4 regions of the Streptomyces sp. NPDC014623 genome follow, and region 2 is predicted to be linked to each of the others. Evidence: riboswitches for the same ligand, from Rfam matches in the RefSeq annotation. Region 2 holds a riboswitch; each other region holds the start of a gene.
What was found. Region 2 has a riboswitch for cyclic di-AMP ahead of ACF1FZ_RS20405 (peptidoglycan DD-metalloendopeptidase family protein). Riboswitches for the same ligand answer to the same signal wherever they lie in the genome.
Positions count from the first base shown of each region.

Region 1: linked by a shared signal. The riboswitch ahead of ACF1FZ_RS25550 (C40 family peptidase) and the one ahead of ACF1FZ_RS20405 (peptidoglycan DD-metalloendopeptidase family protein) in region 2 are both predicted to bind cyclic di-AMP.
Region 3: linked by a shared signal. The riboswitch ahead of ACF1FZ_RS13265 (transglycosylase family protein) and the one ahead of ACF1FZ_RS20405 (peptidoglycan DD-metalloendopeptidase family protein) in region 2 are both predicted to bind cyclic di-AMP.
Region 4: linked by a shared signal. The riboswitch ahead of ACF1FZ_RS17470 (M23 family metallopeptidase) and the one ahead of ACF1FZ_RS20405 (peptidoglycan DD-metalloendopeptidase family protein) in region 2 are both predicted to bind cyclic di-AMP.

Region 1 covers NZ_JBIBZU010000017.1:95,265-100,600, reverse strand. Annotated here, with positions in the region: gene ACF1FZ_RS25560 (ATP-dependent Clp protease proteolytic subunit) at 1-535, shown strand, start outside; gene ACF1FZ_RS25555 (hypothetical protein) at 543-851, shown strand; cyclic di-AMP (ydaO/yuaA leader) riboswitch at 1,217-1,387, shown strand; gene ACF1FZ_RS25550 (C40 family peptidase) at 1,391-1,861, shown strand; partial or broken gene ACF1FZ_RS25545 (LysE family translocator) at 1,908-2,087, opposite strand; gene ACF1FZ_RS25540 (8-amino-7-oxononanoate synthase) at 2,094-3,242, opposite strand; gene bioB (biotin synthase BioB) at 3,385-4,548, shown strand; gene ACF1FZ_RS25530 (adenosylmethionine--8-amino-7-oxononanoate transaminase) at 4,541-5,336, shown strand, end outside.
Region 2 covers NZ_JBIBZU010000012.1:108,406-113,741, reverse strand. Annotated here, with positions in the region: gene ACF1FZ_RS20420 (STM4012 family radical SAM protein) at 1-495, shown strand, start outside; gene ACF1FZ_RS20415 (STM4011 family radical SAM protein) at 510-1,427, shown strand; gene ACF1FZ_RS20410 (SGNH/GDSL hydrolase family protein) at 1,470-2,297, opposite strand; gene ACF1FZ_RS20405 (peptidoglycan DD-metalloendopeptidase family protein) at 2,461-3,378, opposite strand; cyclic di-AMP (ydaO/yuaA leader) riboswitch at 3,384-3,544, opposite strand; gene ACF1FZ_RS20400 (tyrosine-protein phosphatase) at 3,956-4,780, shown strand; gene ACF1FZ_RS20395 (DUF6126 family protein) at 4,790-4,972, opposite strand; gene ACF1FZ_RS20390 (helix-turn-helix domain-containing protein) at 5,073-5,336, opposite strand, start outside.
Region 3 covers NZ_JBIBZU010000006.1:240,867-246,202, reverse strand. Annotated here, with positions in the region: gene ACF1FZ_RS13280 (DUF501 domain-containing protein) at 29-571, opposite strand; gene ACF1FZ_RS13275 (septum formation initiator family protein) at 668-1,138, opposite strand; gene eno (phosphopyruvate hydratase) at 1,233-2,519, opposite strand; gene ACF1FZ_RS13265 (transglycosylase family protein) at 2,838-3,530, opposite strand; cyclic di-AMP (ydaO/yuaA leader) riboswitch at 3,531-3,701, opposite strand; gene ACF1FZ_RS13260 (transglycosylase family protein) at 3,992-4,972, opposite strand; gene ACF1FZ_RS13255 (cytochrome P450) at 5,078-5,336, opposite strand, start outside.
Region 4 covers NZ_JBIBZU010000009.1:269,872-275,207, forward strand. Annotated here, with positions in the region: gene ACF1FZ_RS17455 (FAD-binding oxidoreductase) at 1-60, opposite strand, end outside; tRNA gene ACF1FZ_RS17460 (tRNA-Met) at 445-518, shown strand; gene ACF1FZ_RS17465 (PP2C family protein-serine/threonine phosphatase) at 881-2,038, shown strand; cyclic di-AMP (ydaO/yuaA leader) riboswitch at 2,271-2,423, shown strand; gene ACF1FZ_RS17470 (M23 family metallopeptidase) at 2,435-3,475, shown strand; gene ACF1FZ_RS17475 (PrsW family intramembrane metalloprotease) at 3,805-5,256, opposite strand; gene trmB (tRNA (guanosine(46)-N7)-methyltransferase TrmB) at 5,326-5,336, opposite strand, start outside.

The DNA.
Region 1 (5,336 bases), on a different contig from region 2:
GATCGTCTTCCTCGGCACGCCCGTGGACGACACCGCGGCGACCGACCTGATCGCGCAGTTCATGCACCTGGAGCACGCGGACCCCGACCGCCCCCTCTCCCTCTACATCAATTCGCCCGGCGGCTCCTTCAACGCCATGACAGCGATCTACGACACCATGCGCTTCCTCTCCTGCGAGGTGGAGACCTTCTGTCTGGGCCAGGCGGGTTCCAGTGCCGCGGTACTGCTCGCGGCCGGCGCGCCCGGGCGCCGGCACGCCCTGCCCGGCGCCCGGGTAGTCATCAAGCAGCCCGCCCTGGACGAGCCGGTGCAGGGTCAGCCCTCCGATCTCCAGCTCCAGGCCCGGGAGTTGGAGCGCGAGCGCGAACTGCTCACGGCCATGCTGTCCCGTCACACGGGCCGTTCCACGCGGGAGATCAGCGCCGGCATCGAGCGGGACACCGTCCTCGACGCCCCGGCCGCCCTGGCGTTCGGCCTGGTGGACCACGTGGTGGAGAACCGTACGCCGTCCCAGCCGCCGCACACCGCGAGGTGAACCCCCGATGCTCCCACCCCGGTTCCCGCCCCTCCCCGCGCTGACCCGCGCCGAGGCCGAGTTCGTCGACTGCTACCTGGAGGTGCTCGACCAGCTCGGCCGCATCAACCCCGCGCATGGCGGTGACACGTACGGGGCGCTCCGGGCGGCTCAGGCGCTCGCGTCCCGGGCGCCGGCCCTCCGGGACGCACTGGTCCTGATGCACGAGCGGGGCGAGTCGCAGGTCCACGCGGAAACCCTTGCCAGGGCGCTGCGGCTGCTGGACGGGGAGCGCCGGGCCGGACGGATCTCAGTGCCTCCCGCGTCCTCGAGTTGAGCGTTCCCGAGGCCCGACTCGGGGGCCACCGCCCCTTTCCGACACCCTTTCACGACACGCCCGGCGGGCCGATGAGTTTTCCTCGCTCGATCGGCGTAGAAGCTCCCCCGCCCGAGCTACAGCCCAACTTGCGCAACGAGTACGGACACTGAGCGGCGTGCATCGTTCCGCCGCTGGTACACGGCTGGTCCGTCGCCGTCGCCTTGGCTCCGGTCCGGCTGCGGCCACCCGATCGGATCAATAGTGATGACTCTCACATATCGTCGCTTCAGTGAGGAAATCCGGCGGTAGGTGCGTAAAGATCCCTGGGACGACAAGCCCCCGCCACCGCGGCGGGGCGGTCCGGGCGGACGCCGAGTCCTGCCGCTGTCCGGATGCCTGGTCGACAGGAGTGGATCGGCAGGAGTGGAGGACCCGAGCGCAACGGGCCGACCGGAGATCCGGGCGGTCCTCGGGGTGAAGCCGCAGTGCGGCCGGGCGACTTCGCCAGCCCGAACCCGACAGGTCATCCTTCACAGGCGGCTGACGAAGGGTTGCGCATGACTGCGCAGGTTCATGTCCCGTCTCTGTTCGCCCGGGTCGGTACGGCCTCGGTCCTGACGTTCGCCGTAGGCACCACCGTGCTGGCGCCTGGTTTCGTGAACGACGCCGAGGCCGCCACCCATTCGACGAAAGCGCTCAAGATCGCCGCTTCGAAGAAGGGCGCGCCCTACCGATGGGGCGCCGCGGGCCCTCATCGGTTCGACTGCTCGGGGCTCACGCTCTACTCGTTCAAGAAAGCCGGCAGGAAACTTCCCCGCACGGCACAACAGCAGTACAACAAGACCCGCCATATCTCCAGGTCGCAGCGGAAACGCGGCGACCTGGTCTTCTTCCACGCGGGCCGCAGCGTGTACCACGTCGGGATCTATGCCGGCAGTGGAAAGATCTGGCACTCGCCGAAGGCCGGCGCCGTGGTCCGGCTGGAGAGGATCTGGTCCGGCAACGTCTGGTACGGGCGGGTCCGCTGACGCTCCCTTTCGCTTGGTTCGGTGCGGCGGGGGCCCCACCAGGCGGTGGCCCCACCACCGGCTCGGGCCCCAGCGCGGTGCCGCTGCCGCCCCCGGCCGCACGGGCGGTACGCGGCCGCCACCGGCCCGGACGGTCCACCAGCAGGGCCACGGCCGGGAACCGGACGAGCGCGAGCAGTACGTCCGCCGAAGGCGGCAGCAGGGTCCTGAACAGGACCGGCCGGCCTGCCGTTCAGCTGACCGGCAGGGGCGACGTCGCGAGGACCGTGTCCACGGCGGTGGCGATCTGATCCTGTGTGAGGTCTGCCCGGGCGGTCAGTCTCAGTCTGGAGATCCCGTCCGGCACCGACGGCGGCCGGAAGCACCCGACCGCGAGACCCGCCGTGCGGCAGTCGGCGGCCCAGCGCACCGCCGACTCCGCCGAGGGCGCCCGGACCGAGACGACAGCGGCGTCGGGACGTACTGCGGTCAGTCCGGCCGCCGTCAGACGGGTGTACAGCTCGACGGCCACGGCCCCTGCCCTCGCCGCCCGTCCGGGTTCACGGCGCAGCAGACACAGAGCGCTCAGAGCCGCGCCGACGGCCGCCGGCGCGAGACCGGTGTCGAAGATGAACGTACGGGCCGTGTTCACCAGGTGGCTGATGACCCGAGCAGGGCCGAGCACCGCGCCGCCCTGACTGCCGAGGGACTTGGAGAGGGTGAGGGTGGCGACGGTCCCCTCGCCGCCCGCGAGTCCGGCGGCCGCGAGCGCGCCGCGCCCGCCCGCGCCCAGGACGCCCAGTCCGTGGGCGTCGTCCACGAGGAGGGCCGCGCCCGTGTCGCGGCAGACCTCCGAGAGTGCGGCGAGCGGGGCGGCGTCACCGTCCACCGAGAAGACGGAGTCGGTCACCACCAGCGCCCGTCCGTCGTGCGTGTGGAGCACCTTTCGCACAGCCTCGGGGTCCGCGTGCGGAACGACGGCGGTGACGGCACGGGAGAGCCGGCAGCCGTCGACGATCGAGGCGTGGTTGCCTGCGTCGGACACGATCAGTGAGTCACGGCCCGTCAGTGCCGTGAGGGCGGCGAGGTTGGCCGCGTAGCCGGAGGAGAACACCAGGGCCGCTTCGAATCCGCAGAACCCGGCGAGCTCGCGTTCCAGTTCCGCGTGCAGCGCGGTGGACCCGGTGACGAGCCGCGAGCCGGTGGCGCCCGCGCCCCATGTCCGTGCCGCGTCGGCCGCTGCCGCGGTGACCTCGGGGTTCCGGCTCAGACCCAGGTAGTCGTTGCTCGCGAGGTCCAGCAGTGCCGTCCCGGCGGAGCGGGGGCGCAACGTCCGGACGAGTCCGGCGCCGGCGCGGCGCCGGGCCTCGTCGTCGATCCAGCCGAACGGGGCGTAGGCCATGAGCAGGTCCTTTTGTAGGCAGCTCACAGACCCTAACCGGGTGCGCAACAGGCCAGGGTGTGGCAATACACACAGCATCGGCCGACTCTGCTGTCCGGTTCCTCCTTGGCCGATGGCGGTGCCGTACGTCAGGATCAACGCCATGGACCTGCTGAACACGCTGGTGGAAAAGGGGCTGCGGCGCGAACTGCCGACCCGTGACGAAGCGCTCGCCCTGCTGGCGACCTCCGACGACATGCTGCTCGACGTGGTGGCCGCGGCCGGAAAGGTGCGCCGCCAGTGGTTCGGCAGGCGCGTCAAACTCAACTATCTGGTGAACCTGAAATCCGGGCTCTGCCCCGAGGACTGCTCGTACTGCTCGCAGCGGCTCGGCTCCAAGGCCGAGATCCTCAAGTACACCTGGCTGAAACCGGACGAGGCGAAGAAGGCCGCAGCCGCCGGGGTGGCCGGCGGCGCCAAGCGGGTGTGTCTGGTGGCCAGCGGCCGGGGGCCGACCGACCGTGACGTCGACCGGGTGTCGCAGACGATCGAGGCCATCAAGGAGCAGCACGAGGATGTCGAGGTGTGCGCCTGCCTCGGCCTGCTGTCGGAGGGCCAGGCCGACCGTCTGAGGTCTGCGGGCGCCGATGCCTACAACCACAACCTCAACACTTCGGAGGGGACGTACGGGGACATCACGACCACGCACACCTACGCCGACCGGGTGGACACCGTGCAGCAGGCCCAGGCCGCCGGGCTCTCGGCGTGCTCCGGCCTGATCGCGGGCATGGGCGAGACCGACGCCGACCTGGTGGACGTCGTCTTCTCGCTGCGTGAGCTGGATCCCGACTCGGTGCCGGTGAACTTCCTGATTCCCATGGAGGGGACCCCGCTCGCGAAGGACTGGCACCTCACGCCGCAGCGGTGCCTGCGCATCCTGGCGATGGTCCGGTTCGTGTGCCCGGACGTCGAGGTGCGGCTCGCGGGCGGCCGCGAGGTTCATCTGCGTTCGATGCAGCCGCTCGCACTGCACCTGGTCAACTCCATCTTCCTGGGTGACTATCTGACCAGTGAGGGCCAGTCCGGGCAGACCGATCTCGACATGATCGCGGACGCCGGTTTCGAGGTCGAGGGAGCAGCCACGAAGACCCTCCCCGAGCACCGCGTTCCGGAGGCCGGCGGCTGTGGTGCGCACGGGGGCGGCTGCGCTCCGTGCGGTGACACCGCCGAGACCGCCCCGGAACCGTCCGAGAGCCTCGCGGCGCGTACGGATCTGGTGGCGGTCCGCCGTCGCGGCGCCGGGACGGATCTCGCGCCCAATGCCTGATCCGCTCCGCCCCGCAGAACTCCTCGCCCTGGACCGGGCCCACGTCTGGCACCCCTACGGCCCGATGCCGGGACGGCAGGAACCACTGGTCGTGGAGTCCGCGTCCGGGGTGCGCCTCCGGCTCGCCGAGCCCGCCCACGGGCGCCGCGAGCTGGTGGACGGCATGTCGTCCTGGTGGTCGGCGGTCCACGGTTACAACCATCCGGCGCTGAACGAGGCCGCCCGCGGCCAGCTGGACCGGATGAGCCATGTGATGTTCGGCGGGCTCACGCATGAGCCCGCCGTCCGGCTGGCGGCCCGGCTGGTCGAGATCACTCCGGAACCGCTGCAGCACGTCTTCCTCGCCGATTCGGGATCGGTCTCGGTCGAGGTGGCGGTGAAGATGTGCCTCCAGTACTGGCGTTCGGCGGGACGGCCCGCCAAGCACCGGCTGCTGACCTGGCGCGGCGGGTATCACGGGGACACCTGGCAGCCCATGTCGGTGTGTGATCCCGAGGGCGGGATGCACGAGCTGTGGTCGGGTTCCCTGCCCCGGCAGGTCTTCGCGGACGCGCCGCCGGACGGTTTCGACGCCGAGCCGGACGAGGCGTACGTGAGGCACCTGCGCGAGCTGGTGTCCGACCGTGCCGGGGAGCTGGCAGCGGTGATCGTGGAGCCCGTGGTGCAGGGGGCGGGCGGGATGCGCTTCCACTCCCCCGCGTACCTGCGGGTGCTCCGTGAGGCGTGCGACGCGAACGACGTGCTCCTCGTATTCGACGAGATCGCGACGGGGTTCGGCCGGACCGGAC
Region 2 (5,336 bases):
ATGCGGATGTTCCGCCGCACCGGGGCCCCGCACGCGGGCCCCGACGACCACGCCTGCCAGACGGACGGCATGATCGGGCTCGGCTGCGGCGCCCGCTCGTACACCTCCTCCCTGCACTACTCCTTCGACTACGCCGTGGAGATGCGGGAGATCCGGGGCATCATCGACGACTTCACCGCCACCGAGGACTTCTCCCGTGCGGAGGTCGGCCGGTACGTCGACGACGGCGAGGCGCGCCGGCGCCACCTTCTCCAGTCGCTCCTCCAGGCCGAGGGCATGCGCGCTGCCGGGTACCGCGAGCGTTTCGCCACCGACGTGTACGAGGACTTCCCGGCCGAGCTGGAGCTCTTCACGGCGCGCGGCTGGCTGGATGATTCGGCGGCCCCCGACCTGCTGCGTCTCTCCCCCGAGGGCCTGGCCCATTCGGACGCCCTGGGCCCGGAGCTGTTCTCCCCGGCGGTGCGGGCCGCCATGGCCGCCTACGAGGCGAAGTGAGCCCTCCGATGAGCATGGACCTGACGATTCTTTACCGGGGCCCGCTCGCCTCGTGCGACTACGACTGTCCCTACTGTCCGTTCGCCAAGCGGCGGGACAGCAGGGAGCAGCTGCGGACGGACCGCGCGGCCCTGGAGAGGTTCACTGCGTGGGCGGCCGAGCAGACCGGCGACCGGTTGTCGGTGCTGTTCACCCCGTGGGGCGAGGGTCTGGTCCGGTCCTGGTACCGGAGGGCGCTCGTCGAGCTGTCGCGATTGCCGCACATCGGCCGGGTCGCCGTACAGACCAACCTCAGCGGCCGTACCGGCTGGCTGGCCGAGGCGGAACGCGACAAGGTCGCCCTGTGGTGCACCTACCACCCCGGTCAGACGCCGTACGAACGGTTCCTGGGCCGGTGCCGGGAGCTGACGGCCCTCGGGGTGCGGTACAGCGTCGGGATCGTCGGTCTCGACGAGCATCTGGGGGAGGCCCGCCGGCTGCGTGCCGCGCTGCCGCCCGAGGTGTATCTCTGGGTCAACGCCGCCGAGGGGCACGCCTATTCGGACGAACAGGCGGGCCGGTGGACGGCCCTGGACCCGCTGTTCCCGTACAGCAGGCATCCGCACCGCTCGGCCGGGCTGCCCTGCCGGACCGGCCGGTCGGTCATATCGGTGGACGGTGACGGGACGGTGCGCCGCTGTCACTTCGTCCGTGCGGAACTGGGCAATCTCTACGACGGCAGCTACCGCGGCTCGCTCGGCCCGCGCGGCTGTCCGCTCGATGTGTGCGACTGCCACATCGGCTACGTGCACCTGGAGACACTGCCGCTGTACGACGTCTTCGCGGGCGGCGTGCTGGAGCGGATACCCGCCCGCCCGCTACGGGTACCCGCCCCGGGCGGGCTCGTGCCCCCCGGCCCCACCCGGCGTCCGCTCCCCGTCGTCAGCCGCTGACGGAGCGACAGCGGCCAGGGGGCGGCATCCGGAGACGAAGGGTCAGAGCGGCAGCAGATCGGGACGCTTGGCCGCGATGTGGTCCCCGGAGGACTCCCCGCGCAGCCGGCGGCCGATCCACGGAACGAGATATTCACGCGCCCACTGGATGTCGTCGCGCCGCAGGTCCAGTGCCCCGCGCTGGGCCTGCGGGGGCCACACCTGGTCGGGGTCGGCCGGTACCTCGATGCCGAGGACCTGGGCGGCACGCAGCGCGACGCGGGTGTGCCCCTCCGCCGAGAGGTGCAGCCGGTCGTTGTCCCAGGCGCGCCTGTCCTGCACGGACCGCAGGGACCACAGGTCCAGCACCGGGCAGCCGTAGCGGTCGGCGATGGACCGGACGTGCGCGGTGTACATGGCGATCTTGCCCCGCAGGTGCTTGAGCACGGGGATGCCGCGGGTGTCGAAGCCGGTGGTGACCATGACCGTGCCGACCGTCCGTGTCAGATCGGCGACCGCGCGCTCGAACCGGATCGCGACGTCGTCGGGGTCGGAGCCGGGACGGAGGATGTCGTTGCCGCCCGCGCAGAAGCTCACCAGATCAGGTGCCAGCTCCTTGGCGCGAGGGACCTGTTCCTCGACTATCTGGTCGAGGAGACGTCCGCGTACGGCGAGATTGGCGTAACGGAAGTTCCCGTGCGTGTCGTCCGCCGGACCTACCACCGCATCGGAGCCGGGGAGCTGGTCCGCGAGGAGAACCGCGAGCCGGTCCGCCCAGCCGACGAGCGTCCCGCCGGGACCGGGGTCTCCGACTCCCTCGGTGAAGCTGTCGCCAATCGCTGCGTACGACCCGATGATGCCTCGTCGTCTGTTTCTCGAATCGTCTGCCACAAGGGTTTATCTTGCACCTTCGATTGTGACCTACGCGACCGTAATAAGGGGTTGACGGGTGGTGAGAAAGACCACCCGGTCAGTTTTTGGTAAAGCCGGAACAAGGAGAGGGGCGGTGCGCCGCCGCGCACCGCCCCTCTCGCCCGCCTTCGGGTGGTGTGCCTCAGACGGAGACTCCGTGCGAACGCAGGTAGGCGATCGGGTCGACGTCCGAGCCGTAGCCCGGGCCGGTCCGGACCTCGAAGTGGAGGTGCGGACCGGTGGAGTTGCCGGTGGAGCCGGAGAGGCCGATCTGCTGGCCACCCGTGACGGCCTGGCCGGCCGACACCCCGAGCGAGGACAGGTGCGCGTACTGGGAGTACATGCCGTCGCTGTGCTGGATGACGACCTCGTTGCCGTACGAGCCGCTCCAGCCCGCGGAGACCACCGTGCCCGGGCCGATGGACCTGACGCTGGTGCCGGAGGCCGCCTGGAAGTCGGCACCGGTGTGGTAACCGCTGGACCAGCTGGCGCCGGAGGCGCGGTACTGGGTGGTGACACCGGCGCCCTCGACCGGAGCGGCGTAACCGGAGCTGCCGCTCTCCGACGCACCGGCGTCGGTGGTCGCCGCGGCCGCCTTCTCGGCCGGAGCTGCCGGGGCGGCGGCCTTCTCGGCCGGGGCCGCCTTCCCCGCCGTCGAGGGGACGGCCTCGGAGGCCTTCTCCGCGGAGCCGGACACCTTGGCGCCGAGGGTCAGCTTCATGCCCGGGAGGATCAGGCCCGGGTCCTCGCCGACGACCTCACGGTTGTCCTGGTACAGCTTCTGCCAGCCGCCCTTGACCTTCTTGTCGGCAGCGATCTTCGAGAGGTAGTCGCCGGAGACCACGGAGTAGGTCTTCGGGGCACCCTTCGCCGCGGCCGCGGAGCTGAGGGTGCTGTGCGCGGCGGCGGACTTGGCAGCCGGAGCGGCCTGCTCGGCGGCGTGGGCGCCGGTGGCGCCGATCAGCGGGAGGGCGAGAACGGCGCCGCCGGTCCCTGCGGCGAGGACGCCTCGGGAGATCGGGCCGGTCTTCGTACGACGGTGCTTGCCTTTTGCGGGCATGGGGGGTTTCCTCTCCGGCGCCTGCGAGGTGAGCTGTCGGGTTCGGACTGGAGATGCCCGGCCGCGCGGTGCGTGCGGCTTGACCCCTAGCCGTACCGGATCCCTCCGGCCGGCGGCCTACCTGGTTCCCCCGCTCCTGCCACACGTGAGTCGGTGCGGATTCCGGGCGGCGGCAGGATTAGGCGTTCCGTCCGGATTGACCGTGACCGTAAGCGAGCCGGGACGCCACGGACAAGCCGCGGATCACGGACCGGAATCCGCTCTTCATTTCCGGTACGGAATTCCCGTCACACTCCGTGGATTACGGATCTTGGCTTTCCGCTCGGCGTCCGGAATAGTCGTCGGCACCTTCACCACGCACCGTCACAGATATGATCCCGCTCACCTGCCTCGACCCATCTACTGAATAAGTAGGGCATGTTCACAAAAAAGCACCAATACGGACATGCGGCGACCGTCATCTCCGGTGAGGCCCGCACCGGGCGGCCAAGACGGTTGCCCGATGCAGCCATGTCGTATCGTCGCGGGCGTGCCCCGTCGGCGAGCGGCGCCGACGCCTGACACTCCAGGAGCCCTTGTGACGCAGTTGCCAGAGGTCCCGCCGGCCCGCCCCGAGCCGACGGACGTCGACCTGACCGGCGTCCGCAACTTCCGTGACGTCGGCGGACTTCCGACCGTGGACGGCCGCACCGTGCGGTACGGGCGCCTCTACCGCAGCGGTCACCTCGCCCACGCCACCGAGGCCGACGCCGCCTTCCTCGCCGGACTCGGGCTGCACACGATCTTCGACTTCCGCAATGCCGCCGACCACAAGCTCGACGGCCTCGACATCGAGCTTCCCGGTGTCCGGAACGTCAGCATCCCCCTCTCCGATCCCGCCGACGGCGCGGAGTTCTGGCGGCTGGTGCGTGACGGGAACATCCAGCAACTGCGCTCGATCCTGGCCGACGGCAGGGGGACGGAGCGGATGGTCGCCTCGTACCGCTCGATCATCAAGGACCGCACCGCCGAACACAGCCGCGTGCTGCACGCGCTGGCCGAGGACAGCGTGCCGGCGCTGATGCACTGTGCGGCGGGCAAGGACCGGGCCGGCCTGTCGATCGCGGTCTCACTGCTCGCGGTCGGCGTCGAGAAGGAGGCCATCGAGGCCGACTACCTCAAGTCGAACGACGCGCACCGCCGCTACAAGGTGAAGCGCAGCGACACCTCGCCCGCAGGGATGTCCGACGAGGTGATGGAGCTGCTCAATCCGCTCTTCGGCGCCCACGCCGAATACCTCGACGCGGCGTTCGCCACCATCGAGGAGATCTGGGGCAGCACGGACCGCTACCTCTTCGAGGGACTGAAGATCAGCGACGAGACCCGCGCGAAACTGCGCGAACGCCTCGTCGAGGAGGCGTGACGCCGGAGGTCAGCCCTCCCCCGCCACGGTGAAGAGAAGGAAGAGGAAGGCCGCGACGACGTGTCCGGCCACCAGGTAGGCGACGAGCCGGATCACGAGACCGCGGGGGATGCGCCGCTCCTGCGTGTCCGCGCTCTTCGCCTTGCGCGGGTTGCGCGGGGTGAGCGGGTCGTAGTACTCCGAATCGGACATGTCAGTCCTCTCTTCCGGCCGCTCGGGCCAGGGTGACGAAGGGGGGCGCGATCGCGGAGAGCGCGCGGTGGTGAAAGGTGCGGACGGTGGGTGCGCGGGATCAGAGCCGGTGGATCCCGCCGCCCAGGCACAGCTCGGCGGCCGGGCTCTGCAGCAGTGTGTGGACGAAGAGCAGGCGCGTCCCAGCGGTGTCGAGCGCCGCGATCCGGTGCGGGGTGAGCGAGTCGAAGTGCGCGCTGTCACCCGGATCGAGGTCGTGCACGGTCTCCCCGAGCACGATCCGCAGTCGGCCGTCGAGGACGTACAGCCACTCCTCTCCGGGGTGGACACGCACGAGATCGCCTTCGGCACCGTAGGGGACCTG
Region 3 (5,336 bases), on a different contig from region 2:
CCTGTGGTTGTACGGGTACCGCGCGGGGTCAGGACGCGTCGGGGCCGGCGTCGGAGCCGCACGGCGTGACGCACGGGCCCTTCGCCCACCACTGCGGCAGCATCGCGATCGCCTCGTCACCCAGCGGGTTCACTCCGGGGCCGGCCGCCAGCGAGTGACCGACCAGGACGTGCAGGCACTTCACCCGGTCGGGCATGCCGCCCGCGCTCGGGAAGCCCTCCAGGACCTCGATGGCGTCACGCCGCGCGAGGTAGTCCTCGTGCGCGGCCCGGTAGGCGGCCGCCAGCTCCGGGTCCGTCGTGAGCCGTTCGGTCATCTCCTTCATGACCCCGTTGGCCTCCAGCGTGCCGATCGCGGACGCGGCGCGCGGGCAGGTCAGGTAATACGTCGTCGGGAACGGCGTGCCGTCCTCCAGACGGGGCTGTGTCTCGACCACGTCCGGGTTGCCGCACGGGCAGCGGTGCGCGATGGCACGCAGACCGCGCGGCGGCCGGCCGAGCTGCAGCTCGAACGCGGCGATGTCCGCATCGGTGGGTGTGGTGGATTCGGTCTGCGGAGGGGGCGTGTCCATGCCTGCCTTGAATGTCATCGGTCGGACTGGGTGAATCGGTGCGGGGAGAGTACCGGAGAGGTCCGGAGCGCCACGGATCCCGGTGCACGGCCGGGGTCATTCGCGGTCCGCGCTGTCGACCCCGTCCCAGAGGTTCGAGTACCAGGGCCGCTCCGTCGCCCCCGGCTCGCCCCGGCGCACCTCGGCCGCCTCCGGGTCGATCACCGTATAGGCGGTCTCGCCCGGCAGCACGTAGTGGAGGTGCTGGCGTGCGAGGCGACGGATGTACGCGTCGTCCTCGAGCCGCGCCTTCTCGTCGCGCAGCTCCTCGGTCCGTGCGCGCGCCTTCTGCGAGAGCCTCTCCTGCTCGGCGATCTGGTCGCGCTGGGAGATGTACTGCCGCATGGGATACGCGAGGGCCACGACCAGGGAGCAGACGATCAGCGCGAGGAACGCGGCCCGGCCGGTGAGCCGGGAACGGCGGGCCTGGCGCCGGTTCTGGGACCGGTAGACGCGGGCCGCCGTCTGCTCCCCCAGCAGTCGCAGCCTGGTCGCGGTGGAGAACCGGTCGCGGTTCTTCCCGGCCATGTCTCACGCCTCCCCGTTACGCACGTCCGTCCCCGCACACGGTACGGGACCGGATGCGGGGACGGACGGAGGCTGGTGCTCCGGACCCGGGCTGTCAGCCCTCGAAGCGGAACCGCGGGAACGCCGAACGTCCGGCGTAGACCGCTGCGTCGTCGAGGATCTCCTCGATGCGCAGCAGCTGGTTGTACTTGGCGACGCGGTCCGAGCGGGCCGGGGCGCCGGTCTTGATCTGACCGCAGTTCACGGCGACGGCGAGGTCGGCGATCGTGACGTCCTCGGTCTCACCGGAACGGTGGGACATCATGCACTTGAAGCCGTTGCGCTGGGCCAGCTCGACGGCGTCCAGGGTCTCGGTCAGCGAACCGATCTGGTTGACCTTGACGAGCAGGGCGTTGGCCGAGCCCTCCTCGATGCCGCGGGCGAGGCGCTCGGGGTTGGTGACGAACAGGTCGTCACCGACGATCTGCACCCTGGAGCCGAGCTTGTCGGTGATGACCTTCCAGCCCGCCCAGTCGTCCTCGTACAGCGGGTCCTCGATGGAGACCAGCGGGTACGCGGAGACGAGCTCCTCGTAGTACTCGGTCATCTCGGCTGCCGAGCGGGACTTGCCCTCGAACTCGTAGACGCCGTCCTTGTAGAACTCGGACGCGGCGACGTCGAGGGCGAGCGCGATGTCGCGGCCCGGGACGTAACCGGCCTCCTTGACGGCCTCGATGATGAGGTCGAGGGCGGCGCGGTTGGACTCGAGGTTGGGGGCGAAGCCGCCCTCGTCACCGAGACCGGTGGACAGGCCCTTGGTCTTCAGGACCTTCTTCAGGGTGTGGTAGATCTCCGCGCCCCAGCGAAGGGCCTCGGAGAAGGACTCGGCGCCGATCGGCGCGATCATGAACTCCTGGATGTCCACGTTGGAGTCGGCGTGCGAGCCGCCGTTCAGGATGTTCATCATCGGAACGGGCAGCAGGTGCGCGTTCGGGCCGCCGAGGTAGCGGAACAGGGGGAGGTCGGAGGCCTCGGACGCCGCGTGCGCCACGGCCAGCGAGACGCCGAGGATGGCGTTGGCGCCGAGGGAGCCCTTGTTCTCGGTCGCGTCCAGGTCGAACATCGCCTGGTCGATGAGGCGCTGCTCGGTGGCGTCGTAGCCGACGAGCTCCGGGCCGATCTGCTCGATCACGGCGAGAACGGCCTTCTCGACGCCCTTGCCGTGGTAGCGGTTGGGGTCACCGTCGCGAAGCTCGATGGCCTCGAACGCACCGGTGGAGGCGCCGGACGGAACGGCAGCACGTCCCGTGCTGCCGTCGTCGAGGCCAACCTCGACCTCGACCGTGGGGTTACCCCGGGAGTCGAGGATTTCCCTGGCTACGACGACGTCGATGGACGGCACGAGGCATCTCCTTCTGGGATCTGACACTGGTTGTGCAGGGTCACTGTGGCCTTGCGCCACGAGCCTAACCGGCTCGGCCCGCTCCGTCGGCCGTCCGCCCGCCCCCTGGGACGAAAAAGCACCCAAGAACCTGCATTACGGGCAAAGCTCCAGAATTCTACTGGCAAGTAACTACAAGAACCGAACGCTCGCCCTCCCCGGCGAGCCCGCGTCCGGCACTCCGCCGGGGAGTACCGGACACGCCACGGCCCGGCGCGCGGGGGGCCGGCGCGCCGGGCCGGGCCTCCGGGGCGGAGGAGGGCCCCGGTCCGTCTCCGGCTACTTCAGGTGGAGCTGCTGACCCGGGAAGATCAGGTCGGCCCGGTCGACGATGTCGTCGTTCAGCTCGAACAGCTTCTCCCAGCCGCCCTTGACCTTCTTCGCGTCAGCGATCTTGCTGAGGGTGTCGCCGGCCTTCACCTCGTACTCGCCGTCGCCCTTCTCGACCTTGCCGCCGGTCGGGGTGGTGACGGTCTCCTCGGGAGCCGTGCGCTTCTCGCTGCGCGTGGTGGGCTGCTCGGCCTTGCGCTCCGGCGCGGCCTGCGGGGCCGTGTCGCCGTTCTTCTCCGAGCCGGTGTCGACACCCGGGTCCACACCGTCGTCCGTCAGGCCGCCGGCGCCCGCACAGGCCCAGGCACCCGGGCCCTGCAGGTCGAGGAGCTTCTCCGCGGCGGCTATCTGCTGACCCTTGCTGGCCAGGTCGGCGCGGGCGGCGTACTGCGTGCCGCCGGCCGCCGCCCAGCTGGACTGCGAGAACTGCAGACCGCCGTAGTAACCGTTGCCGGTGTTGATGGACCAGTTGCCGCCGGACTCGCACTGGGCGACGGCGTCCCAGGTGTCCACGGAGGCGGCGGAGGCGCCGGTCGCACCCATGAGCGGCACGGCGACGGCAGCACCGGTGACACCGGCCAGGGTCGCGATACGGACGGCCTTGGACGGGCGGCGGTGCTTGCCCTTGCTGGAAAGCAGCATGGTTCTCCTCACCGACGCCTACGAGGTGAGCTGTCGGGTTCGGACTGTGAGCTGCCCGGCCTCCCGCATGCACGGAAGACTTCACCCCAAGCCGTACCTTCGCCCGTCTTCCGACGGCCGGGTCCGGCACTTACCTGGGTCCCCCGCTCCTGCCTACGGCGCTTTACGCGTCGGTTCCCTTCGGCCGACGGCAGGATTCGGCGTGACGGTCGAAGGTGCCCGCGGTGCGAGCGGCTCCGACCGTAATCACACCCAACCCCTACATTCAAAGGCGGACATAACGGCCAATCAGCGCGTAACGATCAAGCGCGCCGGGTCGTTCTCGCAGGTCGGAGCAGATATGGACGGACCGGGCACGCGGGATGCGCCGACTGAAGCAAAGAGACCCATGTCTCACTTACGCATAAGTGGACATAGGCCTCTGAACTACCCGTGCTTTCGGGGCGTTTTCCCGCTTTCGATCAGTTGGCGGTGGTCTCCGCCAGGGTGTCCTGCACGACCGCACCGATGCCGAGCTCCAGGTTCTGGCCGGGAAGGATCAGGTCCGGGTCGGAGCCCAGCTCGTCCTTGTTGGTCTCGTAGAGCGCGGTCCAGCCGCCGGGGAGCTCCTGCGCGTCGGCGATCGCCCAGAGACTGTCACCCTCGCGGACGGTGTACGCCTCCTCCGCACCCTGACGCGCCCCGGAGTCACCGCGCGAGGCGTGACGGCCGGATTCACGTCCGTCCTCCAGTTCCGGTCCGGCGCTCGCCTCGGGGGCCGGCGTGCCGCGGTGCTTTCCGCCCTTCGCCCCGTCCCCCTTCTCCGCACCGGACGCACCGGACGTCTCGGGGGTTCCGGAGGTTCCGGGGGACGGAGTGGCGGACGGCGAAGCGCCTGTCTCGTCACCCTTCTCCGTGGTGCCGTCGGACACGTTCCCGCGCGCGTCGTCCTTCGCGCCGGAACCGGCCGGGGCCTCGAGGCCGTCCGCCGGCTCCGGGGCTTCGGCCGAGGGGGTCCCGGACGGGGTCGCGGCCTCCGAGGGCTCGGCGGACGGCTCCCCGCCCGGGTCGACGCCCGGCAGCGTCCCGTCCGGGGCAAGCCCGGAGATCACGGCGCAACTGGCCCAGGCCTGCGGGCCCTCGGCGTCCAGCACCTTCTCCGCGACCGCTATCTGCTGCGAACGGCTCGCGAGGTCGGCGCGGGCGGCGTACGCCGTGCCGCCGTAGGCCGCCCAGTCGTCCTGCGAGAACTGCAGGCCGCCGTAGTAGCCGTTGCCGAGGTCGGCGCTCCACATGCCGCCGCTCTCGCATTCGGCGACCCGGTCCCAGGTCGACGCCTCCGCGGCTTGCGCACCCCCCGCACCGAGCAGCGGGATGGCGATGGCCGATCCCGTGACGCCTGCGGCGACGACGATGGCGGGTGCCTGACGAGGGCGACGGTGTCTGCCGGTCGCGGAGCCCATGGGTTTGCCTTCCGTGTGACTGACTTGTGACGGGTGAGTCGAACGGTGAACCTAGCCCTACTCGAACGTGTGTCACAAGTCGATGCAGCGGAGATCACGTGAAAGTCACGGAGTTGACAGGCTGTCATTCTTTCCGGCCGGATGCCCGGGAGCGAAGTCCACGGGAAGCGTGCGCAGTCCACGCATGATGAGCCCGCCACGCCATCGCAAATCGGCGGGTTCCGCAGCGAGCCGCAGGTCGGGGAGGCGCCTCAGCAGCGTCGCCAGTGCCACCTGCCCCTCCAGCCGGGCCAGCGGCGCCCCCAGGCAGTAGTGGATGCCGTGCCCGTATCCCAGGTGCTGATTGTCACTCCGCGCGAGATCC
Region 4 (5,336 bases), on a different contig from region 2:
GGGACCGATGACGGGGCCGCGCAGAGCGGTCCTCATCGTCTCGAGCAGGGTGGCGTCCATGGTCGTCTCCTCGCGCACGTGCGCCCGGCCTCCCCTGCACCATCGGTTCGGGTGAGGCTGCTGGGCCGACGCCGGCACCCCCGGGATGTCGCGCAGACGGGACCGAACACCGAAAGGCTTGCACCTCCAGAGTCCCGCCGCGCCCGGAGTCCCGCAATCGCGCGGCACCGGGCTCCGGCCCGGACCGGTCGGACCGGATCGGCCCTGACCGGGTGTGACCACAGCCCCGTGCACATCACCCAGCCGTCAACTCCACTGCGTACAGCCCGCGTCGAGAAAACACACCGGTACCGGAGGAGTGCCCGGCGGCGAGGGGACGAGGGGGCGGCAGCCGTAAATGGTCGGAGCACCCTCCCGGATGGCGTAGAGTTGCAATCACAACGGCGCGGGGTGGAGCAGCTCGGTAGCTCGCTGGGCTCATAACCCAGAGGTCGCAGGTTCAAATCCTGTCCCCGCTACTGAAGACAGAGGCCCGGATCCTTCCAAGGATCCGGGCCTCTGTCATGCGCCGCGTCACCCGGCCACGGCCGGGTGACGCGGCGCAAGGACACGGGTGCGCGGGTGACCGGCCCGGGGGTGTACCTCGCCGGTCTCCGCCCCTGGAGGAACTACGATCGCTACGGAGACGGAATCGCCGTCTTCGCACGGGATGCACTGACGATCCACGCGCAGCACCGGTTCTCCGGCTGACCACCGGGGCGGGGCTCCGACGCGCTCCTCCCTTCGGCCGATGACGTGGCGTCGTTCGGCGCGGCTCCGGCCGGCCCGGGTGGGGCACGGTACCGTCCGCAGCCGTGGTGGACCGGGCAGGAGTACACAGGTGGGGAAGCGGGACGGACGGTCAGGGGGCGCCGCCGGGAACGTCCGTTCCCAGCGGTTCGTGCGCGTGCTGCCCGCTCTGATGATCTGTGCCGGGGTGGCCTTCGACCTCGGGACACCGGACGAGGTCACAGCCGTTCCTCTTTTCGCCGCCGCCCCGCTGATCGCCGCCCCGTTCTTCTCACTGGCCGGCACCGTCCGTGTCGGAGTGGCGGCGGTCATCGTCGTGTTCGCCATCCGGGTCTCGGACGGCATGCTCGCCGAGGTCGTGCCGGTCACCGATCTGCTCACCCTGATCACCGTCGCCGCGCTCTCCCTCGCCATCAACCGTGTCGTACGCCGCGGGAACGAGCAGCTGGCCTCGGCCAGGGTGATCGCGGAGACCGCGATGCGTGCCGTGCTCCCGACGCCCGAGGACCGGATCGGCGGGCTGCTGGTCGCGGCGCGGTACGAGGCGGCCCAGGCGGACGAGTTCGTGGGCGGTGACCTGTTCGCCGTCGCGGACACGCCGTTCGGGGTGCGTCTGGTCGTCGGGGACGTACGGGGCAAGGGACTGGACGCCGTGGCGGCGGTGGCCGTCGTGATCGGGGCGTTCCGGGAGGCCGCCGAGCAGGAGCTGTCGCTGGAGGGCGTGGTGCAGCGCCTGGAGCGGGCACTGGCCCGCGAGGGTTCGCGGCGGGGCGGGCTGGACTCCATGGAGGGGTTCGTCACCGCCGTACTCGCGGAGATCCCGGCCGGTTCGGACACGCTGCGGGTCGTCAACCGAGGTCATCCCGAGCCGCTCGTGCTGCACGCGGACGGGGCGCTGGAGGTACTGGCGCCGACCGTGCCCGCGCTGCCGCTCGGGATGGGGCTGGACGTGTGGCCGGACCGGTCGGACGAGTGGACGCTGCCGGCCGGGGCGATGTTCCTGGCCTTCACCGACGGGCTCTCCGAGGCGCGGGACGCGAAGGGTGCCTTCTACGACCCGGCGGCCCGGCTGCGGGGCCGGCTCTTCCCGGGGCCCGACGAACTGCTGTCCGCGCTCACCGATGACGTACGGCTGCACACCGGTGGCCGGTCGACGGACGACCTGGCGCTCCTCGCGGTCGGCCGCCCCGCGCGGGGGCAGCAGGAGCGGCGCACGACGGTGAAGATCGTGCGGCGGGACAGTGAATGACCGGTCGCGACCGTCGGTAGTCGAAAGAAGCCGCTCGCATAACATTTGACACAGCGTCAGAAACTGGTGGCCGGATGCGGGATGCTCAAGTCGCCCGTTTGCGCCCGTTTGAGACGTGAAAGTCCAGGCCGGGATCGTGGTCGATCTGCGGGAACAGCTTGGAATCGGGCCCCGGTGTCTATTAACGTTCGATAACGCAGCGCGGTTGTACCTGTCGTCGCAAGAGGCGACACCGTGCGCAGCGCCGAATTCCGCAAGGGAACCGGGGAACCACCTACATGGGGTGAATCGGACACCTGTGTCTCGCGAGAGACGAAGGGGTCCGTAGGAGACCTTCCTGCTCCGAACCCGTCAGCTAACCCGGTAGGCGAGAAGGAAGGAAAGGAGTGCGCCCACGTGGCGTCCAACCAGCCTGCCCCCGAGGCACCGTCATCCTTCAGGACCGGCAGTTTCGGTGATGAGGACAGGACATGGGAGGAATGGAACCCCACCGAGGAGTCCATCCGTCCCGTTCGCGGCAGGCACCGCGTAGCCAAGCAGCGCGGTCTCGCTCGTAGCTCCACCGTCCTCGGCGTCGGTGTCATCGCGGCCGTCGGTGCGGGTGGCATGGCCACCGCGCAGAGCAAGCCGCCGGTCTCCATTTCTCTTCCCGATTCCATCGCGGACAATCTCCCCGACGCCAAGTCCCTTCCCGGTGTCGGCGCGTTCATGTCCGGCGACTCCGGCCCGGACCACGAGACGGCGGCCGTCTCCTCCCCGCTCACCACCGCGGGCATCACCGCGGCCGAGGCCGAGCAGGGCACCACCGACGCCGGTGAGGCGCTGCGCGCCCGCATCCTCCAGCAGGCCGAGCAGCAGCAGGCGGGGGCCGAGGCCGAGGCCAGGGCCGCGGAGGAGAAGGCGGCGGTCGAGGCCGCCGCGGCCCAGGCGGCGAAGCAGCAGAGCAAGGCCGAGGCCGAGGCCGCGGCGAAGAAGAAGGCGGCGGAGGAAGCGGCGAAGAAGAAGGCGGAGGCCGAGCGGCTCGCCAAGCTCGCCGCCAGCTACGCCGTCCCGACCTCCTCCTACTACATCAGCTCGACCTACGGCCAGGCCGGATCGATGTGGTCCTCGGGCCACCACACCGGGCTGGACTTCGCGGCCCCGACCGGTACGCCGGTCAAGGCCGTGCACAGCGGCACGGTGAAGTCGGCCGGTTACTCCGGCGCCTACGGCTACCGCACGGTCCTGGAGCTCGACGACGGCACCGAGGTCTGGTACTGCCACCAGTCCTCGATGGACGTGACCGCCGGTCAGAGGGTCACCACCGGCCAGACCATCGGCCGCGTGGGCGCGACCGGCAATGTGACCGGTGCGCACCTGCACCTGGAGATCCACACCGCGAACGGCACGGGCATCGACCCGATGAGCTGGCTGCGCGGTAAGGGCCTGACGATCTGACCGGTCCTGTCCGGTGTGCGTAACCGGTGCGTGTATCCGGTGTGCACAGGGCAGCCCACCATGCGCCGGGCGGTCCGAGTGAGTCCGGGACCCACGTGCCCGGCCTGTTCCGGGACGAGAGGCCCTTGCGCCGGGGTCTCCCGGCACACCGGACACCCCAGCGCACCAGACACTTCGGTGGCCCTGACGCCCGTCCTCCCGGCGTCAGGGCCACCGGTCTGTCCGGGAGCTGCGGATTTCCTGAGCCGTGGACCGATCGGCGGGGTGGCGGGCGGTCTGCGGCCCGGCGCCCGGCGAGTGGCGGAGCTGAGCGGTGCCCGCCTGGTGTTCTAACCGGGCGGAGTGCGGTGCCCGCCGTCCTCCCTGTACGGGTTGTAGCCCCCGTAATGCCGGTGCGGTGCGGGGAGCTGCTGCGGGGGCGGGCCGCCTTGGGGGAAACGCCGGGGGAACGGGGGCGGTACCGGCGGCCGGTGGGCGCGCAGCCGGCCCGTCGCGTGGGCCGCGTACGTCAGGGCCGGCGCCGCGATGTTCCGGCGGTGCCAGAGGTGGTGCAGCAACTCCTGCTCGCGCAGGGCGAAGTCCGGGCCCGCGCCGTCATGGCGCGCTCTGCGGCGCAGCACGGCCAGAGAGGTCGCGAAGGACTCGTACTCCGCGACGGTGCGCGCAGCGGCCCTGCCGTGGGCGCGGTCCTGGTGGCTGTTCCAGTGCCTGGCCATGTCGCGGGCCAGGCCCCGTGCCCGCATCGAGGCCAGCGCGAGCGGCTCGGCGGGGGCCAGCCAGCCCGCCGCCGCGTACACCGGCAGCTCGGTGGAGAGCATGCGCAGCTCCCTCTGGCGCGACCAGATCGCCAGCCAGGTCACCAGGCCGAAGGACGGCATCATGAACACGCCGTACACCAGGTAGAAGCCGTACGGCCCGAAGGCCGAAGAGCCGTTCCACAGGGCGTGCATACCCATGGCGAGGGCGAGTCCGAGCAGGGGCAGGACGATCCGGCGCACCCGGTGACGCGTGCCGCCGAGCGCGGCGATACCGAAGCCGATGCCGGAGAGCACCGTGAACAAGGGGTGGGCGAAGGGTGACATCACCACGCGGACGAAGAAGGTCCCCGCCGTCACGGAGGCGAGCCCCGTGGTCCCCAGCTCCTGGTCCTCGCCGAAGGCATTGCCCAGATAGAGGATGTTCTCTGTGAAGGCGAAGCCGGTCGCGGTGAACCCGGCGACCACGATGCCGTCGACGATCCCGCCGAACTGCCGTCTGCGGAAGAGGAAGATCAGCAGGACAGCGACGGCCTTCGCGATCTCCTCGACGACCGGGGCGACGACCGTGGCCCCGAGGGTGTCGGCGCTCGACGGGTCCGCGGTGGCTGTGGCTATCCAGCGGGTGGCGAAGGTGTTGGCGATGATCGCCACGAGCGCGGCGGCACACGCGCCCCAGGAGAACGCGAACAGCAGATTCCGCCACGGGCCCGGCTCGACCCGGTCGAGCCAGCGGAACGCCGCCATCAGCAGCGGCACGGGCAGCACGGCCAGCCCCAGCCCGACCAGGAAGCCCTCCGTGCCGGTCTGCTCGCGTACCAGGGCCAGGATCACCAGGCCGCAGAGCGCGAGCACCGTGATCACCGCGCCGGCACGGAACGCCTTGCTGCGCCAGACCATGCCGACGCGACGGGGCCGGTAACGCCACTGGCCTCGCTCCGGGACGGCGCCCAGGAACTCGTCGAGCTGCTGCTCCTCGAGAACCGGGACGGCCGGCTGCTGGTGCTGCACGGACCCCTGGGACACCCGATGACCCTAACGAGGACGACTGACACCTGGCCACGCCGCAGGGGCGGGGCACCGGAGGATGGCTGATCAGCGGCGGG